3 regions of the Streptomyces sp. NPDC000404 genome follow, and region 1 is predicted to be linked to each of the others. Evidence: riboswitches for the same ligand, from Rfam matches in the RefSeq annotation. Region 1 holds a riboswitch; each other region holds the start of a gene.
The links. Region 1 has a riboswitch for cobalamin ahead of ABT345_RS00260 (cobalamin biosynthesis protein). Riboswitches for the same ligand answer to the same signal wherever they lie in the genome.
Positions count from the first base shown of each region.

Region 2: another riboswitch for cobalamin. It lies ahead of metE (5-methyltetrahydropteroyltriglutamate--homocysteine S-methyltransferase); the one in region 1 lies ahead of ABT345_RS00260 (cobalamin biosynthesis protein).
Region 3: another riboswitch for cobalamin. It lies ahead of ABT345_RS10960 (ribonucleoside-diphosphate reductase subunit alpha); the one in region 1 lies ahead of ABT345_RS00260 (cobalamin biosynthesis protein).

Region 1 covers NZ_JBEPDN010000001.1:43,441-51,272, reverse strand. The annotation lists gene ABT345_RS00265 (cobyric acid synthase) at 1-1,505, opposite strand, end outside; gene ABT345_RS00260 (cobalamin biosynthesis protein) at 1,502-2,500, opposite strand; cobalamin riboswitch at 2,628-2,775, opposite strand; gene ABT345_RS00255 (hypothetical protein) at 2,955-3,188, opposite strand; gene ABT345_RS00250 (inorganic phosphate transporter) at 3,214-4,461, opposite strand; gene ABT345_RS00245 (class II aldolase/adducin family protein) at 5,042-5,737, shown strand; gene ABT345_RS00240 (alpha/beta hydrolase) at 5,822-6,949, shown strand; gene ABT345_RS00235 (hypothetical protein) at 7,122-7,832, shown strand, end outside.
Region 2 covers NZ_JBEPDN010000015.1:84,810-92,641, forward strand. The annotation lists gene thiI (tRNA uracil 4-sulfurtransferase ThiI) at 1-239, opposite strand, end outside; gene ABT345_RS27015 (nucleoside triphosphate pyrophosphohydrolase) at 642-968, shown strand; gene metE (5-methyltetrahydropteroyltriglutamate--homocysteine S-methyltransferase) at 1,096-3,414, opposite strand; cobalamin riboswitch at 3,582-3,794, opposite strand; gene ABT345_RS27025 (VOC family protein) at 4,029-4,397, opposite strand; gene ABT345_RS27030 (LLM class flavin-dependent oxidoreductase) at 4,691-5,794, shown strand; gene ABT345_RS27035 (FMN reductase) at 5,875-6,489, opposite strand; gene ABT345_RS27040 (SAM-dependent methyltransferase) at 6,682-7,425, opposite strand; gene ABT345_RS27045 (hypothetical protein) at 7,549-7,832, opposite strand, start outside.
Region 3 covers NZ_JBEPDN010000005.1:170,363-178,194, forward strand. The annotation lists gene ABT345_RS10945 (tetratricopeptide repeat protein) at 1-692, shown strand, start outside; gene def (peptide deformylase) at 759-1,400, shown strand; gene ABT345_RS10955 (ribonucleotide-diphosphate reductase subunit beta) at 1,475-2,530, opposite strand; gene ABT345_RS10960 (ribonucleoside-diphosphate reductase subunit alpha) at 2,530-4,956, opposite strand; cobalamin riboswitch at 5,121-5,277, opposite strand; gene ABT345_RS10965 (Uma2 family endonuclease) at 5,407-5,994, shown strand; gene mctP (monocarboxylate uptake permease MctP) at 6,071-7,738, opposite strand; gene ABT345_RS10975 (DUF3311 domain-containing protein) at 7,735-7,832, opposite strand, start outside.

The DNA of each region.
Region 1 (7,832 bases):
ATCAGCCGCAGCAGCGCACCGGTGTCGGCGTGCTCCTCGATCAGATCGCCGAGCCGGTCCAGCTGCTCCTCGCGCAGCGCGCCGAAGCTGGTGTCCGGCGCCGGGACGAACGCCCGCCCCGCATCGGCCGCCACCCGCGCAAGGAACGCCCGCCGGAACGCGTCGCTCTCCAACGAGCCGTGCCAGTGCGTGCCCCACACCGCGCCCGACCGGCAGCCGTCCAGCGGCTGCCCCTCGTCGTCGGTGAAGAACGGCTCGCCGCCGCCCACCTCGGCCACGCCGTGGTGGATCTCGTACCCCTCGGCGGCCGCGCCCAGCGCCGTGCCGACCGGCCTGGCCAGCGTCTTGTCCGCCGCGAACCGCACCCGCAGCGGCAGCAGCCCCAGGCCCGGCACGGTGCCCGCCCGGGACTCCACCTCGTCGTCGATCACCTCGCCGAGCATCTGGTAACCACCACAGATGCCCAGCACCGGACGGCCCTCGGCGGCGCGCCGGGCGATCGCGTCGGCCAGCCCCCGCTCGCGCAGCCAGGCCAGCGCCCGCACCGTGCCGCGGGTGCCCGGCAGCACCACCAGATCCGCGTCGGCCAGCTCCTCGGCGCGGTCCACGAACCGCACCACCACGCCGGGTTCGGCGGCGAGCGCGTCCACGTCCGTGAAGTTCGACATCAGCGGCACCGCCGCGACCGCCACCCGCAGCACATCGGCGCCGTACGGCTGTGCCACCACGCTCTCGCGGACCGCGCCGCGCAGCGACACCCGCAGCCCGTCCTCCTCGTCGATGCCCAGCCCGTGCGCGAACGGCAGCACGCCCAGCGACGGACGCCCCGTCAGATCCCGCAGCATGTCCAGGCCCGGCTCCAGCAGCGCCACATCGCCGCGGAACTTGTTGACGAGATACCCGGCGACCAGCGCCTGGTCCTCCTTCGACAGCAGCGCCGTCGTCCCGAAGAACGAGGCGAACACGCCGCCGCGGTCGATGTCGCCGACCACCACCACCGGCAGCCGGCCGGCCCGCGCGATGCCCATGTTGACGATGTCGGTGCGGCGCAGATTGATCTCCGCCGGGGAGCCCGCGCCCTCGCAGATCACCACGTCGTGGGTGCGCCGCAGCTCCGCCAGACACTCGGTGACGGTGCCCAGCAGCTCCTCGCGGCCACCGGGCCGCGCCCCGCTCCCGGGACGCCCGAAGTACCCCTGCGCGCTCATCTCGCCGACCGGCCTGCCCAGCAGCACCACCTGGCTGCTGCGATCCCCGCCGGGCTTGAGCAGCACCGGGTTCATCAGCGCCGACGGCTCCACCCGGGCGGCCGCCGCCTGCATCGCCTGCGCCCGGCCGATCTCCGCGCCGTCCCGCGTCACGAACGAGTTCAGCGACATGTTCTGCGCTTTGAACGGCGCGACGTCCACGCCCTGCCGCACCAGCCAGCGGCAGATCCCCGCGGTCACCACGCTCTTGCCCGCGTCGGAGGTGGTCCCCGCGATCAGCAGCCCGCCGCCCGTCACCGCATCCTGCCCTTCCGCCGGGCGAGCGCCGGACGCACCGCGCCCGCCAGCAGCCGCCCGGCCACCGTCGTCGTCAACGCCAACGCGCTCACCCGGCGCGAGAGCCGCACCGCCCGCGCGATGTCCTCGGTCGCGACGGGACGGCCCTCGCCGTTCAGCCGCGGCCGGTGCTCGATGCGTCCGCCGTACGCCAGCGTCCCGCCGAGCCGTACGCCGAGCGCGCCCGCGAACGAGGCTTCCACCGGGCCCGCGTTGGGGCTCGGGTGCGCGCCGCCGTCGCGCCGCCAGGCCCGCGCGGCGCCGCGCCGGTCCGGGGCGGCGAGCACGGTGAGCGCGGCGGTCAGCCGGGAGCCGGGCCACCCGGCCACGTCGTCCAGCCGCGCCGACGCCCAGCCGAACCGGCGGTGGCGCGGCGACTTGTGACCCACCATCGCGTCCAGGGTGTTCACCGCCCGGAACGCCACCAGGCCCGGGACGCCGCCGACGGCGCCCCACACCAGCGCGCCCACCACGGCGTCCGAGGTGTTCTCCGCGACCGACTCGACGACCGCCCGCGCCATCTGCGGCCCGTCCAGCGCCTGCGGATCCCGGCCGCACAGATGCGGCAGCCGGCGGCGGGCCCGGTCGAGATCCCCGGCTGCCAGCGCCTCGCCGACGGCCCGCGCCTCGCGGCCCAGCGAGGTGCCGCCCAGCACCGACCAGACGGTCGCGGCGGTCAGCACGGTGGCGGCGGCGGTCCGCGCGGGGGAGGGGACGGGCGCGGCGCCGCGCACCGCGCGCGTCAGCAGCGCGGCGCCGGCGGTCACGCCGCCGGCGCAGAGCAGGGTGTGGACGGCGCCGCGGCCGCGGTGGTCGCGCCAGAGCCGGGCCTCGACGGCCGCCGCACCGCGCCCGAAGGCGGCCACCGGATGGCCGCGCCGCGGGTCGGCGGCGAGCAGATCGCCGAGAAAGCCCAGAGCCGCACCGCACGCGTAGGTGGCGTGTTCGGCACGCATCGGATCAGACCGCCGTCACGCCTCGGCGGAACGGGGAGGGCGCACGGAAGGATCTGAACGGGCGGCCGGGCATGGCGATATGTCCTCACTCAGGGTCCGCGCCCTGGTTCGACGTGACGGCGACAGGAGTCTCCTGGCTCCCGGATCGGCGCTTCCCCCGGCCTTCCGGCCCTGGCGCGCCCGTCGGGCGTGCACGAGGCGGACCGTGACCTTCGTCGGAGGAACGCTCCCCGGTGACAGTGGCGGGACCGCGCCGGATTCACACCGGACTTCCTCTGCTGTCGCCGATTGGCGTGGGAAGTCCACCACGCCCCGCCAACCCCGTCAACTCGCCCGTGACCTGCACCGCCGTGGTATCGCGTGGCGTGTGGCAGAGGCCACAGGGCGGCAACGCAACGGCGCCCGGCCACCGCGGAGCTGCGGTGACCGGGCGCCGGATGCGCTGCGGTACGGGTCAGGCGGCGACGATCAGATAGATGCCGTACGCCACCGCGGCCGCGCAGACCGCGTACGCGGCGAGGCCGCCGATCCGCGCGCCGGTGCTCGGGGCGCCCGCCGTGGCGGCCGCGCCCTCGGTCCGGGTGCGGGCCGTGCCGACGATGCCGACCGTGAACAGGCCCACGATCCCGACCGTCACCACCAGGGTGACGCCGAAGACCTGGCCGAGAGCTGCCCAGTCGATGCTCATGCTGCGGTTCCTCAGGTTCGGGCGGTCAGCCGGCGGCTGTCGCGGTCGTGGCGCGTGCGGCGCTCGCGGCGGGGGCGGCCTCCTCGTCCTCGGCGGGGTTCAGCGAACCGGCCGGGGGAGGGGTGACCGTCTGGAGGGCCGCGGTGACCACACCGGGCGGCTCCGTGGCCTCGATCTCGTTGACGTTGTGGTGGTCGATGGGCTTGCGGCGGGAGGCGGCCCAGATGGCGCCGCAGATGCCGAGCGCGAGGATCGCGACGGCGGTGACGCCCCAGTCGCCCTGGTCGGCCAGGAGCGCGGCACCGGCGGAGACCAGGCCCGCGGCCGGCAGCGTCAGGCACCAGGCGACGACCATCCGCACCGCCGTCGACCAGCGCACCACGCCGCCCTTGCGGCCCAGACCCGAACCCATCACGGAGCCCGAGCAGACCTGGGTGGTGGAGAGCGCGAAGCCGAGGTGGGAGGAGGCCAGGATGGTGGCCGCGGCGCCGGTCTGGGCGGCGAAGCCCTGCGGCGGCTGGATGTCGGTGATGCCCTTGCCCATCGTGCGGATGATCCGCCAGCCGCCCAGGTACGTGCCGAGGGCGATGGCCATACCGGCCGAGGCGATGACCCACAGCGGCGGGTCGGCGTGCGGGGCGACCACACCGCCGGTGATCAGCGCGAGGGTGATCACACCCATCGTCTTCTGGGCGTCGTTGGTGCCGTGCGCCAGCGAGACCAGCGCCGCCGAGGCGATCTGCCCGGCGCGGTACCCCTTGGCCGTCTCCTGCTCGTCGCGGCCCCGGGCCAGCCGGTACGTCAGCCGGGTCGCGGCCATCGACGCGATACCGGCGACCACCGGGGCGGCCACGGCCGGGATGAGGACCTTCATCACGACGGCGTCGCCGTGCACGCCGTTGGTGCCCACGGACACCAGCGTCGCGCCGATCAGACCGCCGAACAGGGCGTGGGAGGAGCTGGAGGGGAGGCCGGCGAGCCAGGTGAGAAGGTTCCAGACGATCGCGCCGACCAGACCGGCGAAGATCACTTCAGGTCTGATGCCGGCGCTTTCGTCGATGATCCCGCCGGAGATGGTCTTGGCGACCTCCACGGACAGGAACGCGCCGACGAGGTTGAGGACCGCCGACATCGCCACCGCGATTTTGGGCCGCAGCGCGCCGGTGGAGATGGTGGTGGCCATGGCGTTGGCCGTGTCGTGGAAGCCGTTCGTAAAGTCGAACACCAAGGCCGTGACGATCACGATCCCGATGAGAAGCGTGATGTGTTCCATTCACCCAGGCAATCAGTTCGATGGTCAGTGACGCCGGAAACGTACGAAGGGTGGGTGAACGGGAGGTGAACGCGGCCGGGCCCGGCAATGACGTGGCCGCAGTGTTCGAGAGGAGGTATCTCACACGTCACTTGCGCCCCATCTGTATGTGGCTCGAATGTGCCGCCGCGCGGCCCGAATCCGGCTTGTTCCCCGCCGCGTGCACGGCATCCGAACCACCCCGTCGCGGTGCGTCACCCCGCTGGTGAACGGCGCGTCCGCCGCCTCGCGCCCGCCCGGACCTGGCGCGATCCCACGGCCGCCGCCCGGTCCGCAACACCTGGCCGGATCCCCCGCACCCGCGCACGCCCCCGAGGTGCCCCGCTGTTCGAGCGCGGCGCACGCCGCACCGCGCCCCGCGCTTCCACACGCCCGCCCCGTACCGCACCGGACCACCGCGCACACGGGCCTCCGCGACGGCCGTGCCGGCCCCCGCGGCGACGAGTCCGCGCACGCACCGGCCGCCCGGCCCGTCCGCACCGCCAGGCCCGTACCGTGACGGCACCTCGACCGTTCGCCCGCCCACGCCCCGGAGGAACCCGTGACCCGAACCGGCGCTCCCGCCCCGCACCCGGACCGGCCCGGCGCCGACGCGCTCGCGGCCGCCTGGGAGGAGGTCGTCGCCACCGCCCGCCGCACCGTCGCCGACGGCCTCGTCGTCGGCACCTCCGGCAACGTCTCGGCCCGCGTCGGCGACACCGTCCTCGTCACCCCCAGCGGCGTCCCCTACGACCGCCTCGGCCCCGGCGACCTCACCGCCGTCGGCCTCGACGGCCGGCAGTGCGCGGGCACCCTCCCGCCCACCAGCGAACTCCCCATGCACCTCGCCGTCTACCGCGCCACCGACGCCACCGCGCTCGTCCACACCCACGCCCCGCACGCCACCGCCGTCTCCGTCCTCGTCGACGAACTCCCGCCCGTCCACTACATGACCGCCGCCCTCGGCGGCCCCGTCCGCGTCGCCCCCTACGCCCCCTACGGCAGCGACGAACTGGCCGCCCACGCCCTCGCGGCGCTGCGCGAGCGCACCGCCTGCCTCCTCGCCCACCACGGCACGCTCGCCCACGGCGCCACCCTCGGCCAGGCCCTGGACCGCACCGCCCAACTGGAGTGGATGTGCCGCGTCTGGCTCCTCGCCTCCGCCGTCCCCGGCCGCACCCCGTCCCTGCTGACCACCGCCGACCTCGCCGAGACCGCCACCCGCCTCCGCGGCTACGGACGCCACCCGCAGGAGTAGCCCGCGGCGGCGGGCCCGGCCGGCCGCGTCACCCGCTCGCCCGGCCCGCTGGCCGCCCCCGCCACCCCGTCCCACACTGAAGGGGTGCGCCTGGCTACTGCGGCGGCTGCGGCCGCCACCACCGTGATCGGTGCCGGGGCGGCCGCGGTGGCGGCCGGCCGGTACGCCGGGGGCGTCGCCCTCCGGCCCTCCCCCCAGGTGCCGTTCCCCGGGGACGCACGCCTGACCGTCCACGCCACCGGCGAGGACACCGTCACCCTGACCCGCAGCCTGGCGTCGCTGCGCCCCGGCACCTACGGCCTCGCCGGCCCCGGCTGCCACGCCATCGTCGGCCCGGTGGTGCCGCACGCCCCGCACCCCGCCGACACCGTCGTCCGCCGCCTGGAGCGGATCACCCACGGCACGCTCCCGCCCGGCACCCGGGTGCGCATCACCCCCCAGGTCCACGCCGGGAACCCCCGCGACGCCCTCGGCCTGACCTGCGCCGACGTCGACGTCCCCGGCGAACTCGGGCCGCTGCCCGCATGGTTCCTGCCGGGCGTGCGCGACACCTGGGTGATCGCCGTGCACGGCATCGGCACCACCCGCGAACACCCGATGGTCGTCATGCCCTTCCTCCACCGCCACCGGCTGCCGGTCCTCTGCCTCGCCTACCGCAACGACGCGGGCGCCCCGCAGACCCCGGACCGGCTCCACCACCTCGGCGACTCCGAATGGCGCGACCTGGACGCCGCGATCCGCTACGCCGTCCGCTACGGCGCCCGCGACGTCGTCCTGCACGGCTGGTCCGCCGGGGCCACCATGGCGCTGCGCGCCGCCGCCCGCTCCGGGATGCGCGACCGCATCCGCGGCCTCGTCCTGGACTCGCCGGTCCTCGACCGGCACGCCACCGTCCGGGCCCTGGCCGCCGCCCGGCACGTCCCGCGCGCCCTGCTGCCGCTCGCGGTCCGCGCCGCCGAGGGCCACACCGGACTCCCCGTCGACCGCCCCGGCGACGCCGTCGACCCGGACACCCTCGCCGTCCCCACCCTCCTCTTCCACGGCCCGGACGACACCCTCGCCCCCTGGTCCGCCTCCCGCGCCCTCGCCGCGCGCCGCCCGGACCTCGTCACCCTCCGCCCCGTGCCGCACGCCCCGCACGCCGCCATGTGGAACGCCGCCCCCGCCGCCTACGAGGAGGCGCTGCGCCGCTTCCTGACCCCGCTGATGTGACCGCCCGCGCCGACACCCCCTTCTGCGCGCGCGTACGAGGAAGCACGACGCGCGGGCGTACGGGGGGACAACTCCCCACAACCGTGATGGGTCGCCTGGATGAACCCCGCTGAGCGGGCCTTTTCCTGTCGTCCGATTGGGTTTTCGGGCCGTCAGCGGCAAGACTGCTCCTGTGACGTCCCGTACTCCGCGCGACTCCCGGCTCCGACTCGTCCCCAGGCAACCGATTGCCGCCGCCCGCCGGGCGGTGAGCACCCGGGCCGCCCGTCCGGCCCCACGCCCGCCCGAGGGCACCCCGCCGCCCGCGGAACTGGCGCGCCAGGCCCGCGCCGCACTCTCCGGTGCGGCCCGGCTGGCCCACTGGGCCGACGGCGCCGGCGACGGACTACGGGCCGGGCGCGACGGCGCCCTCCCGGCGGCCGACGTGGACCGTGCCGCCGAGGCCCTGGGCCTGCCCGCCGCGCAGGTGCGCGCCGACTGGGACCGCGCCCGCCTCGCCGGACTGATCGAGCTGCACGGCGGCCTGGCCCGCGCCGGCTGGCGGCTGCGCGCCTGGGACCGCGACGACACCGCCGCCCTCCGCGGCTGGGTCGCCCTCTTCGACGCCTGGTCGCTGGCGCTGCCGTCCCCGGAGGGCGCCGGCCCCGCCATCGTCGGCGAGGTCGTCGAGGCCGTCCCGCAGCTGCTGTCGCTGCTCCACCTCTCGGCCGGCCCGGTACGGCTCCAGGCGCTGCTGGACATGCTCGAACAGCGCGTCGCCGAGCTGCGCACCGAGCGCTGCGAGGTGCCCTACGGCCCCCGCACCGAGTCCGCGGACGGCGACGCGGAGGAGGCGCAGGCCCCGCTCACCGCGCTGCTGGACTGGGCGCTCGCCGCGCTGACG
Region 2 (7,832 bases), on a different contig from region 1:
ACCAGCGCCTCCAGCGGCACCTGACCGCCCACCACGGTGATGTTCTGCGCCCCCTTGATCCAGGTGGAGCCGCCGATCCCGCGCAGCGCGATCCGCAGGTTGTCGTGCAGCCGCTCGATGAACCGGCGACGGTTGCGCCCCTTGAGGAAGACCTCGCCGTGCTTGAGCAGCACACAGGAACCGCCGGCCGGAGCGGCGGGGGTGTCCCGGGGAGCGGGGACACGGGAGTTGCCGGTCATGTGTGAACCTTTCAGAAGTCCCAGTCGTCATCGGCGGTGTCCTCCACCTTGCCCCTGACACGGGACGAGCCGGAGAAGAAGTCGTGATTCTCGTCCGCACCCGGCGACCGCGCCGCCAGGCTCTCCGGACCGCCCGCCGTCCCCGCGCCGCCGCACCGGGGCGAGCGGCGTCATCCCCACGCATACGACGCCATCCGAACGAAGGAAGGCATATGCCTGGGACATACGCGGGCGGGTGTGCCCGCCGCGGCAACGGGGCTCCGGGCCGCGCGAACGGAACGGAGCGCCCGGGGCCGGGCGCGGGGTGTCGCGTTGCGGCGAACGCGGCCGGCCGGGGCACTGGGCTGCGGCGGCATGAGGAGCGGCGGTTCGGCGACCGCTCCGCGGCGACGGGTGCAGCAGGTGAACCGCTACAGCACAGCCGGCAAGTTGGTACGCGACCGGATCCCGCAGATCATCCGGGAGGACGGGGCCGAGCCGATCGTCCGGACCGCGGGCCCGGAGGAGTACCGCAGGCGACTGCGGGACAAGCTCGGCGAGGAGGTCGCCGAGTTCCTCGCGGCGGACGAGGCCGGGGCGCTGGAGGAGCTGGCGGACGTCCTGGAGGTCGTCCGCACCCTCGCCGCCGACCTCGGCGCCGGCCCCGCCCAACTGGAGAAGGTCCGCGAGGCCAAGGCGCGCGAACGGGGCGGGTTCGCCGAGCGCGTGGTGTGGGCGGGAAATCGCTGACGGTCTCGCCGGGGGACGTCCCGCAGGCCCGCCGTTACGGTGCCGCCCACGCCCCGGCCCCCCACCTGCCGTGACCCACCGGGGCCGGGACGCCTGTAGGCATCCCGGCCCCGTTGCACACCCGCGGTCAGGAGGCGGGCAGTTCGTCGCGGACGGTGCGGGCCGCCGCCACCAGGTTCTCCAGGGAGGCCCGGGTCTCGGCCCAGCCGCGGGTCTTCAGACCGCAGTCCGGGTTGACCCACAGGCGCTCGGCTGGGATGGCCCGGAGGCCGGTGCGCAGCAGGCGCGTGACCTCCTCGGTGCCCGGGACGCGCGGCGAGTGGATGTCGTACACGCCGGGGCCGGCCTCGCGCGGGTAGCCGTGGGCGGCCAGTTCGCGGGCGACCTGCATATGGGAGCGGGCCGCCTCCAGGCTGATGACGTCGGCGTCCAGATCGTCGATGGCCTGCACGATGTCGCCGAACTCGGCGTAGCACATGTGCGTATGGATCTGGGTGGCCGGGCGGACGCCGCCGGTGGCGAGGCGGAACGCCTCCGTGGCCCAGGCCAGGTACCCGGCGTGGTCGGCGGCGCGCAGCGGCAGGGTCTCACGCAGCGCCGGTTCGTCGACCTGGATCACCTGCGTACCGGCCGCCTCCAGGTCCCCGACCTCGTCCCGCAGCGCCAGCGCGACCTGGCGCGCGGTGTCGCCCAGCGGCTGGTCGTCGCGGACGAACGACCAGGCCAGCATGGTCACCGGACCGGTCAGCATCCCCTTCACGGGCCGCTCGGTGCAGGACTGCGCATACGTCGTCCAGCGCACCGTCATCGGCTCCGGACGGGAGATGTCCCCGGCCAGGATCGGCGGCCGGACGTAGCGGGTGCCGTACGACTGGACCCAGCCGCGCCGGGTGGCGAGGTAGCCGGTCAGCTGCTCGGCGAAGTACTGGACCATGTCGTTGCGCTCGGGCTCGCCGTGCACCAGGACGTCCAGACCGGCCTTCTCCTGGAAGGCCAGCACCTCGCGGATCTCGCCCCGGATCCGCTCCTCGTACCCGTCGGCGTCGATCCGCCCGGCCCGCAGATCCGCCCGCGCGGTGCGCAACTCGGTGGTCTGCGGGAACGAGCCGACGGTCGTCGTCGGCAGCAGCGGCAGCCCCAGCGCGGCGCGCTGGGCCGCGGCCCGCTCGGCGTACGGCCGGGAGCGGCGGGCGTCCGCGTCGGTGACGGCGGCGGCGCGGGCGCGGACCGCCGGGTCGTGGGTGAGCGGGGAGTTCGCCCGGGACGCCAGATCGGCCTTGTTGGCGGCGAGTTCGGCGGCGATCGCGCCGGTGCCGCGGGCCAGGCCCTTGGCGAGGGTGACGACCTCGGTGGCCTTCTGGCGGGCGAAGGCGAGCCAGCGCAGGATCTGCGGGTCGATGTCCCGTTCGGCCGCGGCGTCGAGGGGCACGTGCAGCAGGGAGCAGGAGGCCGCGACGTCGACCCGGTCGGCGAGCCCCAGCAGCGTGCCGAGCGTGGTCAGCGACGCGGTCAGGTCGTTGACCCAGACGTTGCGGCCGTCGACGACCCCGGCCACCAGCCGCTTGCCGGGCAGTCCGCCGGCGGCGGCGAGCGCGCCCAGGTTGGCGGCGGCGGACCCGGTGAAGTCCAGCGCCAGCCCGTCCACCGGCGCCTTCGCCAGCACCGGCAGCGCCTCGCCGAGCCGGTCGAAGTAGGAGGCGACGAGCAGCTTCGGCCGGTCGGTGAGCGCGCCCAGGTCACGGTAGGCGCGGGCCGCGGCGTTCAGCTCGGCGGGCGTACGGTCCGTCACCAGCGCGGGCTCGTCCAGCTGCACCCACCCGGCTCCGGCGGCCCGCAGATCGGCCAGTATCTCGGCGTAGACCGGCAGCAACCGGTCGAGCAGTGTCAGCGGATCGAAGTCCGCGGCCACCCCGGGCGCGGGCTTCGCCAGCAGCAGGTAGGTGACCGGGCCGACCAGCACCGGACGGGCCGTCAGCCCCAGCGCCAGGGCCTCCGTGAGCTCGCCCACCTGCTTGCCGGAGTCGGCGGCGAACACCGTGTCCGGCCCCAACTCGGGCACGAGATAGTGGTAGTTGGTGTCGAACCACTTGGTCATCTCCAGCGGCGCGACGTCCTGCGTACCGCGCGCCATGGCGAAGTACCCGCCGAGGAGGTCGTCGGCGACGGCCGTGCGGTGCCGCTCGGGGATCGCGCCCACCATGACGGTGGTGTCGAGGACGTGGTCGTAGTACGAGAAGTCGCCGGTCGGGACCTCGCCGATGCCGGCGTCGGCCAGCTGCCGCCAGTTGGTGCGGCGCAGACCGGCGGCGGTGGCGTGCAGCGCATCGGCGGTGACGTGGCCCTTCCAGTACCCCTCGATCGCCTTCTTCAGTTCCCGGTGCTGCCCTTGACGGGGGTAGCCGTACACGGTGGCCCGTGCTGCCGCGGCTGCGGACTCGGTGGTCACGGAGATCTCCTTCGCGAGATGAATCCCTGAGATCCCGGCGACGGGACGGAGCGCGAAGGGGTGACGAACCGGACGGAGCGGCCCCGCGCGGCACGGGCGCGGTCCTCCGCCTGATGTGTGTACGCCGACCCGCCCACGAGGTCACCGGGATGTCCGGGCACGCGGGGTGCGCACCCGGGCAGTTGGCAGGTCTTCGGACTCGCGGGCACGTCCTCGGGGAGGACACCTACTGGCCGTCGCTTCCCGGGCCCTGTGGACCCAGTGCGTATGACGGCGGTCGTTCCCGCTCACCGCTGCGGGGCAGTCCCGGATTCCCACCGGGTTCCCTCTTGCGACGCCCCGCCTGGCGGACGGGGCGAACCAGCTGCACTGATCACCCTACGGGCCGACCGGCACCGCGGTGGGGGTGCGCCCGTCATCGGGATGGTGAAGTGGAACACGCCCCTCGCGCGCATGAAACGCACGCGCGGCGGGAAGCGCGGCGTGCGTCTCCCCAAGTCCTTGGCCGCAGGAAGGGATCCTGGCGATCCAGCGACCGGTGCCGGAACACGGCGGCGGAACACGGCGGCGGCCGGCTCGCCGGGCCCCGGCAGGCGGCCCGGTCACTGCCGCCCTCACTGCCGTCCGGTGTCGATGACGCAGAAGATGTTGCCGTCCGGATCGGCGAGCACCAGGAAATCGGCGTCGTCCGGGTAGAGATCCCAGTCGACGCGCCGGGCACCCAGGGACACCAGCCGTTCGACCTCGGCGGCCTGGTCGGCGGCGTCCCCGGCGTACAGGTCCAGATGGATCCGCGGATGCTCCTGGACCGGCGTCCCGCTGCGGCCGAGCGCCACCTGCACCCCGTGCCCGGCGGCCGGTACGAGGACCGCCCAGTCGTCCTCGATCTCCTCGCGCGGGACGTAGCCCAGCGCCGCGCCCCAGAACGCCGCGGCCCGCCGCACGTCCGAGACCCCCAGTACCACGGAACCCACAGTCAGCATGGTCCGAGTCTGCCGCACCGCACGGCGCGCGGGGCGGAAACGGGGCAGCGGGCGGGACGCGGCCGCCGGGCCCGGAACGCACGGTGCGCCCCGTCCGCCCCGCTCCGGAATGCCGCCGGATGGGTGGCGTGGCACCCTGGCTGTGGCGTGGGCCCGGTGACACGGCGGCCGGCAGCGGCCGGGCCGGGGCCGGTACCGCTCCGGTCCCGGAGACCGGGGTGGCCGGCCGTTCCGCAGCACCGGGGCGGCAGCCCGGCCGCGCCCCGAGCACGCAACCGAACGAGGCGGTCACCATGGAGTTCGGCATCTTCACCGTCGGCGATGTGACGGCCGACCCCACCACCGGCCGTACGCCGAGCGAGCACGAGCGGATCAAGGCCACGCTCGCCATCGCGGCGAAGGCCGAGGAGGTCGGTCTGGACGTGTTCGCCACCGGCGAGCACCACAATCCGCCGTTCGTGCCGTCGTCGCCCACCACCCTCCTCGGGTACCTGGCGGCGCGTACCGAACGGATCGAGCTGTCCACCTCCACCACGCTGATCACCACCAACGACCCCGTGAAGATCGCCGAGGACTTCGCCTACCTGCAGCATCTCGCCGACGGCCGCGTCGACCTGATGCTGGGCCGCGGCAACACCGGCCCGGTCTACCCGTGGTTCGGCCAGGACATCCGCCAGGGCATCCCGCTCGCCATCGAGAACTACGCGCTGCTGCACCGGCTCTGGCGGGAGGACGTGGTCGACTGGGAGGGCAAGTTCCGCAGCCCGCTCCAGGGCTTCACGGCCACCCCGCGGCCGCTGGACGGCGTGCCCCCGTTCGTCTGGCACGGCTCGATCCGCTCCCCGGAGATCGCCGAACAGGCCGCGTACTACGGCGACGGCTTCTTCCACAACAACATCTTCTGGCCCATGTCCCACACCCGGCGCATGATCCGCCTCTACCGGCAGCGCTTCACCCATCACGGCCACGGCGCCCCCGACCAGGCCATCGTCGGCCTCGGCGGTCAGGCGTTCATCCGGCCCAACTCCCAGGACGCGGTCCGTGAGTTCCGCCCGTACTTCGACAACGCACCCGTCTACGGGCACGGGCCGTCCCTGGAGGAGTTCACCGAGCAGACGCCGCTGACCGTCGGCTCACCGCAGCAGGTGATCGAGCGGACCCTCGGCTTCCGCGACGCCGTCGGCGACTACCAGCGGCAGCTGTTCCTGATGGACCACGCCGGACTGCCGCTGAAGACCGTCCTGGAACAGCTCGATCTGCTCGGCGGCGAGGTCGTCCCCGTCCTCCGCAAGGAGTTCGCGGCCCTCCGCCCGGCCGGCGTCCCCGCCGCCGCACCGCGCCACCCGGCCGTCGCCGCCCGGGAGGCGGGATCCGGCGTCGATCCGGAGGCCACCTAGCGCGGACGGACCGGCCACGCAGACGGACCGGCCGCCCGCAGCACGCGGGCGGCCGGTCCGTGGTCCGTGCGGCCGCGAGGTCAGGAGGCCGCTCCGCCGCCCAGCATCTGCTCCATCGGGACGACGTCCTCGAACTCGTCGTGCCGCACCCGCGCCCCGCAGCCCTGGACCAGCCGGGCGTAGTCCGCCGCCGCGGCCTTGACCCGGTCCTGCAGCGCCGCTCCCTGCTGGGCGCCGAAATCGCTGGTCGCGGCGTAGACGCCCCGGGGCGAGACGACGGCGTGCAGATAGGAGAACATCGGCCGCATCGCGTGCTCCAGCACCAGCGAGTGCCGTTCCGTCCCGCCGGTGGCGGCCATGAGCACCGGCATGTCGGCGAGCGTCCCCTCCGGCAGCACGTCGAAGAAGGACTTGAAGAGTCCGCTGAACGAGGCGTTGAAGGCGGGCGTCACCGCGATCACCCCGTCGGCCCGCTCCACCGTCTCGAACGCCTCCTCCAGCGGGCCGGTGGGGAATCCGGACAGCATCGCGTCCGTGATGGCCCGGCCCAGCGGCCGCAGCTCCACGAACGACGACTCGACGTCCTGCCCCCGGTCCTCCAGCTCCGTGCGTACCGCGGCTTCCAGCCGGTCGGCGAGCAGCCGGGTCGAGGACGGCTCCCGCAGGCCCCCGCTGATGATCGCCAGATTCGTCATCGCGTCACGATCCTCCGTCTCGGGCGGCGTCGCACCGTGCCCGCGACGCAGCACGCGGACCGCGCACGGACGGTACGCGCTCCGCGCCGTCCGGCGCCGTTTCCCTTCAGGCTACGGTTCGCCGCCGCACCCGGCAGGTCCGCGGCCACCGGCCCGGCGGCGCGTACGCCCACCGGGCCGGGCCTTTCGCGGTCAGCGGCCGTCCGGGGTCCGCTGCAGGACCAGCGTGAGGAAGCCCCAGGTGTCCCGGTAGACGCGCAGCCACTCGGAGCGGCGCAGGTGCGCGGTGGCGAGCACCTCGGCGCTGTCGGGGTCGTCCGGGTGGTCCAGCGCCCAGGCGGCCAGCGTGCCCCAGCAGGCCCATTCGTAGGCGTCCAGCTCCTGGCGGGAGCTGATGTGTCCGTCCACGGGCGTCCAGCCGTCGGCGACGACACGGTCCAAGGTGGTCGCGAGGTCGGCGAAGTCCCCGAGCATCTCGACGGCCTCCGAGGACGGTGTGCGCTCCCAGAAGCCGTCACCGATCACCACCCGGCCGCCGGGGGCGAGATGCTCGCGCGCCGCGGCCAGGGTGGGCAGCAGCCCGCCGAAGGCATGCGCCGCCCCGACGCTCAGCACCAGGTCGAACGGCTCGGCGGAGGCGAACTCCGCGGCCGGCCCGTGGTGGAGCGTGAGCCGCTCCGCGACGCCCCGCTCCCGCGCCCCCTGCCGCGCCTGCGCCAGCGAACCCTCGGCGAGGTCCACTCCGGTGGCCGACGCCTGCGGCCGCGCCTCCAGGGCCCGCAGCAGCCACTCCCCGCTCCCGCACCCGAGGTCGAGCACCCGCTCGTCCCCGCGCCGCAGGCCCTTGGCCAGCAGCCGGTGCACGGCGGCGTCGTCGAGTGGCGACTTGATCGGATGGTCCGTGTGGGCGATGCGGGAGATCTCTTCGCGATTCATCGGGGCAGCTTGGCAAGCGCGGGGGAGGGGCGCACGCGAATTTCGGCGGCGGCCACCCGCAAACGCCCGGGCCGGACCCCCGAAGGAGCCCGGCCCGGGCACGTCCGGCCGCCGCGGCGGCCGTTACGGCTTGACGAGGAGGATCGAGTTGATCGGCGTCAGGTCCTTGTCGATGTAGTAGCCGGCGCCGAGGTAGCCCTGGCAGTCGCCCGTGCCGTTGTACCCGGTGCAGGTACGGGCCGTGGCGCCGCCCGTCTGGTTGTTGAAGACGTAGTGCTTCCCGACCTGCCCTTTGAGGTTGTGGGCGCCGTAGCTGTAGAACGTCAGCGACGGGCGGTCGTTGTTCCATCCGGCGTTCTGCGGGTAGACGCAGACGGCTCCGGACGGGCAGCCGCGCACCGTGCCCG
Region 3 (7,832 bases), on a different contig from region 1:
AGGACTGGCCGCTGGCCCGCCGCGCCTGGCAGGCGTACGGCCTGAAGGTCCCCGGCAGCGGTGTCACCCAGAGCGAGCCGTCCCAGATGGCGCTGGGCAGCGCCGCCGTGCGGCTGTCGCCCGAGGGCGAGGCGGAGGTCGTCTGGGGCCGCCGCCTCGACCCGGCCCGCATCGAGGTGCTGTCCATCCCGCTGCCGTCCTCCGGCCGCCGCTGGGGCGAGGTGGTGCTGCACGACGGCGTCCCGCACGGCGAGCGCACCACCGCCGCGGGCCCTTCGTACCCGGTCTTCGACGAGATCGAGCTGTGGGCGCCGTCGCCCGTCCCCACCTGGGTCGTCCTGCTGGAGGCCGCCACCGAGGCGGACCGGGACGCGCTGGAGCGGCTGGCGGCGGACGCCGGGTTCGCCGCCGAGGACTGGTCGTCGTCGGTGCGGCTGCTGTGCCGTACGTGTTCGGAGTCGAGCATGCCCAGCGACGAGGGCGACGGCGAGCACCTCGATCCGCACGACCACAGCGAGCCCGGCCACCCCGGGCCGCTCGGCCACCGCACCGCGGGTTCCGGATCGCTCTGGGTGCCCGAGCGGGAGTGCGGCATAGCGGCGCCCGCCGCCCTGGTGCGCGGGCTGCTGGACGGCTGGGTCGCGGACAGTCCGGACACCCGCGAGTGGCGTGATCTGGAAGAGGTCTGCTGACCGCCGCGGCGCCCCCGTAGGCTGGAGGGCGACTAATCAGGGTTCCAAGGAAGGCGTACGGCGGAGATGGCCCAGCAGCCTGTGTTTGATCAAGACGGTGAGCAGCGCGTGGACGAGTTCGTCGACGACACGACGGACGCGGCGGAGCGGGAGCTCGCGCACCGTGAGCGGGGTACGTCCCGGCCGATCACGGTTGTCGGCAACCCCGTGCTCCACAAGGAGTGCCAGGACGTCACGGAGTTCGGCGACGAGCTGGCGCAGCTGATCGACGACATGTTCGCCAGCCAGCGCACCGCCGAGGGCGTCGGCCTGGCCGCCAACCAGATCGGTGTGGACCTCAAGGTCTTCGTCTACGACTGCCCGGACGACAACGGCGTCCGCCACGTCGGCGCGGTCTGCAACCCCGTCCTCGACGAACTCCCGGCCGCCCGCCGGGTGCTGGACGACTCCAACGAGGGCTGCCTGTCGGTGCCGGGCGCCTACGCCGAGCTGGCCCGCCCCGACTACGCCGTCGTCCGCGGCCAGGACGCCAAGGGCAACCCGATCTCCGTCGAGGGCACCGGCTACTTCGCGCGCTGCCTCCAGCACGAGACCGACCACCTCTACGGCTACCTCTACATCGACCGCCTCTCCAAGCGGGAGCGGAAGGGCGCGCTGAAGCAGATGGCCGAGCAGGAGCCGCGCTACCCCGTCGTCGCCAACGACTGACCTGCCGGATGTGCCGAGCGGCCCGCGGACGGAATCCCCGTCCGCGGGCCGCTCGTCGTAGGTGAGCTACCGGCTCAGAAGTCGTCGTCGAACGAGACCGAACCCTCGACGGCGACCTGGTAGGCCGATGCCCGGCGCTCGAAGAAGTTCGTCAGCTCCTGGACGTTCTGCAGCTCCATGAAGGAGAACGGGTTCTCCGAGCCGAAGACCGGCGCGAAGCCCAGCCGCTGCAGGCGCTGGTCGGCGACGCACTGCAGGTACTCGCGCATCGACGCGGTGTTCATGCCCGGCAGGCCGTCCCCGCACAGGTCGTGCGCGAACTGCAGCTCCGCCTCGACGGCTTCCTTCAGCATCGCGGTGACCTGCTGCTCCAGCTCAGCGTCGAAGAGGTCCGGCTCCTCGCTGCGGACGGTGTCGACGACCGAGAATGCGAAGTCCATGTGCATCGTCTCGTCGCGGAACACCCAGTTGGTGCCGGTGGCCAGGCCGTGCAGCAGGCCGCGGGAGCGGAACCAGTACACGTAGGCGAACGCGCCGTAGAAGAACAGGCCCTCGATGCAGGCGGCGAAGCAGATGAGGTTGAGGAGGAAGCGGCGGCGGTCGGCCTTGGACTCCAGGCGGTCGAGGGACTCGACGGAGTCCATCCAGCGGAAGCAGAACTCCGCCTTCTCCCGGATGGACGGGATGTTCTCGACGGCGGCGAACGCGGCGGCGCGGTCGTCCGGGTCGGGCAGATAGGTGTCGAGCAGCGTCAGATAGAACTGGACGTGCACGGCCTCCTCGAAGAGCTGCCGGCTCAGGTAGAGCCGCGCCTCGGGGGAGTTGATGTGCTTGTACAGCGTCAGCACCAGGTTGTTGGCGACGATCGAGTCACCGGTGGCGAAGAACGCCACCAGACGGCCGATCAGGTGCTGCTCGCCCGGGGAGAGCTTGGCGAGGTCGGCGACGTCGGAGTGGAGGTCGACCTCCTCGACGGTCCAGGTGTTCTTGATCGCGTCGCGGTAGCGGTCGTAGAAGTCCGGGTACCGCATGGGCCGCAGGGTCAGCTCGAAGCCCGGGTCGAGGAGGTTCTTCGTGCCGGTGGTGGCGGTGTGCGCGGCGGCGGCGTGGGTTTCGGGGACGGCGGTCATTACTGGCAGGCCTCGCAGGACTCGGGGTTTTCCAGGGAGCAGGCGACCGCCTCGGGGTCGGCCTGCGGCAGCTGCGCGGGGACGGCCGCGCGGGCGGACTGCGCGATCCGGGTCGCCGGACGCGAGCGCAGGTAGTACGTGGTCTTGATGTCGCGCTTCCAGGCGTAGGCGTACATCGAGCTGAGCTTGCCGATGGTCGGCGACGCCATGAAGAGGTTCAGCGACTGGCTCTGGTCGAGGTACGGCGTACGGGCCGCGGCCATGTCGATCAGGGCGCGCTGCGGGATCTCCCAGGCGGTGCGGTACAGCGCACGGGTCTCCTCGGGGATCCACGCGACGTCCTGGACCGAGCCGTTGGCGTCGCGCAGCGCGTCCCGGGTGCGGGCGTCCCACAGCCCCAGCGCCTTCAGCTCCTCGATCAGGTACGCGTTGACCTGGAGGAACTCGCCCGACAGGGTCTCGCGCTTGAAGAGGTTGGAGACCTGCGGCTCGATGCATTCGTAGACGCCCGCGATGGAGGCGATCGTCGCGGTCGGGGCGATCGCCAGCAGCAGCGAGTTGCGCATACCGGTCGCGGCGACGCGGGCGCGCAGCGCGGCCCAGCGGTCCGCCCAGAGCGGTTCGGCGTCCGGGTAGTGGTCGGGGTGGAGCACGCCGCGGGCGGTACGGGTCGCCGGCCACGCCTGGTGCGGGCCGTGCCGCTCGGCGAGGTCCGCGGACGCCTCGTACGCGGCGAGCATGATCCGCTCGGAGATCCGGGTGGACAGCGCGCGCGCCTCGGGCGAGTCGAACGGCAGCCGCAGCCGGAAGAAGACGTCCTGGAGGCCCATCAGGCCCAGACCCACCGGACGCCAGCGGGAGTTGGAGGCCGCCGCCTGCTCGGTCGGGTAGAAGTTGATGTCCACCACGCGGTCGAGGAAGGTCACGGCGGTGCGGACGGTGGCGTCGAGGCGCTCCCAGTCCATCGCGTGCTCCCAGCCGGCCGCCACATCGCCGAGGTGGGCGGCGAGGTTGACGGAGCCGAGGTTGCAGACCGCGGTCTCGCCGTCGTCGGTGACCTCCAGGATCTCGGTGCAGAGGTTGGAGGAGTGGACGACCCTGCCGGGCTCGGCGGTCTGGTTGGCGGTGCGGTTGGCGTGGTCCTTGAAGGTCATCCAGCCGTTGCCGGTCTGCGCCAGCGTCCGCATCATCCGGGAGTACAGCACCCGCGCCGGGACCTGCTTGGTGGCGCGGCCCTCGGCCTCCGCCCTGCGGTACGCGGCGTCGAACTCCTCGCCCCACAGGTCGACCAGCTCCGGCGCGTCCGAGGGGGAGAACAGCGACCAGTCGGCGTCGGCCTCGACGCGGCGCATGAACTCGTCGGGGATCCAGTGCGCGATGTTGAGGTTGTGGGTGCGCCGCGCCTCCTCGCCGGTGTTGTCGCGCAGCTCCAGGAACTCCTCGATGTCCGCGTGCCAGGTCTCCAGGTAGACGCAGGCGGCGCCCTTGCGCCGGCCGCCCTGGTTGACCGCCGCGACGGAGGCGTCGAGCGTCCGCAGGAACGGCACGATGCCGTTGGAGTGCCCGTTGGTGCCGCGGATCAGCGAACCGCGGGCCCGGATACGGGAGTACGAGAGGCCGATGCCGCCGGCGTGCTTGGAGAGCCGGGCGACCTGGTGGTAGCGGTCGTAGATCGAGTCCAGCTCGTCCAGCGGCGAGTCCAGCAGATAGCAGGACGACATCTGCGGATGGCGGGTGCCGGAGTTGAAGAGGGTGGGGGAGGAGGGCAGGTACGACAGCGAGCTGGTCAGGCGGTACAGCTCGGCGACGTCGGCCAGCGCCCGCGCCGAGTCGTCCTCGGCCAGCCCGCAGGCGACCCGGAGCAGGAAGTGCTGCGGGGTCTCGATGACCTGCCGGGTGGTGGGGTGGCGCAGCAGGTAGCGGGAGTGGACGGTGCGCAGCCCGAAGTAGCCGAAGCGGTCGTCGGCGCCGTCGGCCAGCGCCCGGGTGACGAGGGCGTCCAGCTCGGCGGCGTGGGTGGCGACGAACGCGGCGGTGGAGTCGGCGATCAGGCCCTCGCGGTGGCCTGTTGCGACCGACGCGGAGAACGAGACGGCGCCCTCGGCCGCGGCCTCCTCGGCGATGGCGAGGGTCAGCAGGCGCGCGGCGAGCTTGGAGTACTGCGGCTCGTCGCCGATCAGCCCGGCGGCGGCGTCGATCGCCAGCTCCCGCAGCCCGGCCTCGTCGGAGCCGGGGTGGCGGCCGCGGAGCGCGGCGGCGGCGACCTTGCCCGGGTCGGTGGCGGTCAGGTCGGCGGTCAGCTCGGTCAGGGTGCGCAGCAGGGCGGTGCCGGGCGGATCCTGGCCGGGGACGCCGGCGGGGAACGTGGCCGTCTCAAGCGCTGCGGCCTCGGCGTCGGTCGCGGACTGCGGTGGCGCGGTGGTCACGTGGTGCTCTCCCTCACTCGGCGGGGGCCGGAGGGAGGCGCGACGGACGGCCGCGGCAGGCGGCGGCGCCCGGCGGCACTCGGGGTGCGCGGGCGCGCGGCGACCCGCGCGGCGTCCACCGGCCCATCCCTCGGGGCCCGGACATCTCGACGTCCGGCCAAGGCGGCGCGGACGTACCATCGGCAGGTCTTCGGACTCACGGGGCGCACACCGGCCGGGCCGGTCGACATCATGGGATATCTGCGCTCTCGTACACCGTTGCGGGACAGTTCCGGACTCACACCGGATTCCCCTGCGGCGACAGCGAGGACGAGCATACATGTGGTGGTGGGGTCTTGAGCGCACCCCCATATCTAGTGCGGTGTGGCGGCGGGCGGTGACTGTCAGCGGTCTCGGATATCGTCGGTACCGCAGTCCCTGCAGGGCTTGGCGACGCACGAGGAGGCTCCCGTGACCGCGCTCATCGACCGGCCGCACGGCACGCTCACCGATTACTTCGAGGAAGCCGCCCGGATAATCGACCGGGCGGAAGAAGGCGCGCGGTTGGAACTCATCAACGGGAAGATCAGGAGCAAGGCCGTGCCGGACGGGGACCACGGGCGGATCATCCAGTGGCTGACGCGCATCTGCATGCAGCACCGGCCCGAGCTGTGGCTCAACCCCGACCAGGGCCTCAAAGTCGAGACGTACCGCAGTGGGCGAGCGCGCCCGGACGGTTCCCTCGCGGCCAGTGACGCGTTCGTCGGGCAGGGCGAGTGGGCCGATCCCGACCCCGTGCTGATGGTCGTCGAGGTCACCTCCCACGACGGGGACACCGACCGCCGCGACCGGGTGGAGAAGCCGCGCGCCTACGCGGAGTCCGGGATCCCGCTCTGCCTGCTGATCGACCGGGAGACCTGCGAGGTGACCCTCTTCAGCGAGCCGGACGGCTCCCGTTACGAGGACGCCCACACCGTCCCGTTCGGCAAGCCGCTCCAGCTGCCGGACCCGGTGAACATCACGCTGGAGACCGAGCCGCTCAAGGACTGGGTGAGCTGACCCCGGCTCGAAGCAACAGGCCGCCGCACCCCCAAAGGGATGCGGCGGCCTGCGGCGGAAGCGGCGTGTCCGGGGCTCAGCGGCCCGCCGGGACGTCCGCCGTGGCGGGCGGGAGGTCCGGGGTGACGCCTGCGTCGCCGACGTCCGCGGTGTAGTCGCCGGGGCTGGTCTCGTCGGTGCCCTCGGGGGCCTTGAGGGCGCGCAGGACGACGGTGAGGACGACCGTCACCACGACGTTGAGGACGAACGCGGTCAGGCCGATGTAGCCGATCTGGCCGATGCCGGGGATCTCCGCGCTGGAGCCGCCGAAGTGGGCCTGCGTCGGGCTCGCCACGCCGTAGGCGGCGAGCGTGCCGTAGACCATGCCGACCGCCCAGCCGGCCAGCAGCGCCCAGCGGTGGAACCAGCGGGTGAACAGGCCGCCGACCAGCGACGGCATGGTCTGCAGGATCCAGATGCCGCCCAGCAGCTGGAAGTTGATCGCCACGGTCTTGTCCATGCTCAGGACGAAGACCAGCGCACCGACCTTCACCAGCAGCGACACCAGCTTCGCGACCTTGTGCTCCTGCTCGGGCGTGGCGCCGGGTTTGACGAAGTCCTTGTAGACGTTGCGGGTGAAGAGGTTGGCCGCGGCGATGGACATGATCGCGGCGGGCACCAGCGCGCCGATGCCGATCGCGGCGAACGCCACGCCGGTGAACCAGCTCGGGAACATGTCCTCGAAGAGCTGCGGGATGGCGAGTTGGGCGTTGCCGTGGGTCTCGGTGCCCGCCTTGATCGCCATGAAGCCGAGCAGCGCGAGGAAGCCCAGCATCAGCGAGTACAGCGGCAGGATCGTGGTGTTGCGGCGGATCACGTTGCGGCTGCGGGAGGAGAGCGTCGCGGTGATCGAGTGCGGATACATGAACAGCGCGAGCGCCGAGCCGAGCGCCAACGTGGCGTACGCCCACTGACTGTTGGGGCCGCTGGCCAGCTCACCGCGGGGTTTGCCGGTCGGGCCCGGTTCGGCGAACGCCTTGCCCGCCGCGTGGAAGATCGCGTCGAACCCGCCGAGCTTGATCGGGATGTAGACGATCGCGACGGCGATGACCAGGTAGATCAGCCCGTCCTTGACGAACGCGATCAGCGCCGGGGCGCGCAGGCCGGAGGAGTAGGTGTACGCGGCGAGCACCGCGAAGGCGATCAGCAGCGGCAGGTCCTTGACGAACCAGTTGGTGTCCTCGCCGCCACCGACGCCCATCACGTCCAGGACCGCCTGGATTCCGACGAGTTGGAGGGCGATGTACGGCATCGTCGCCAGGATGCCGGTCAGCGCGACGGCCAGCGACAGGCCCTTCGAACCGAAGCGTCCGCGCACGAAGTCGGAGGTGGTGACGTAGCCGTGCTTGTGTGAGACGGACCAGAGGCGGGGCAGGAAGGTGAAGATCAGCGGGTACACGAGGATCGTGTACGGCACCGCGAAGAAGCCGGAGGCGCCCGCCGCGTAGATCGCGGCGGGGACGGCCACGAAGGTGTACGCGGTGTAGAGGTCGCCGCCGAGCAGGAACCACGTCACCCAGGTGCCGAAGCTGCGGCCGCCCAGCCCCCATTCGTCGAGGTTGGCGGACTGCTCGGCCTTGCGCCAGCGGGCCGCGAGGAAGCCCATGACGGTGACGGCGATGAAGAAGAGGACGAAGACGGTGAGGGCGACGCCGTTGACGCCCTCGGCGCCGGCCGCGGCGAGCGCGGAGGAGGGGAGCGTCACTTGGCCGCACCGCCCTTACGTGCGCGGTTCTCCCGCTGGACCAGCTTGTACGCGACCATCGTCAGCGCCGTGGAGATCAGCACCCACAGCATCT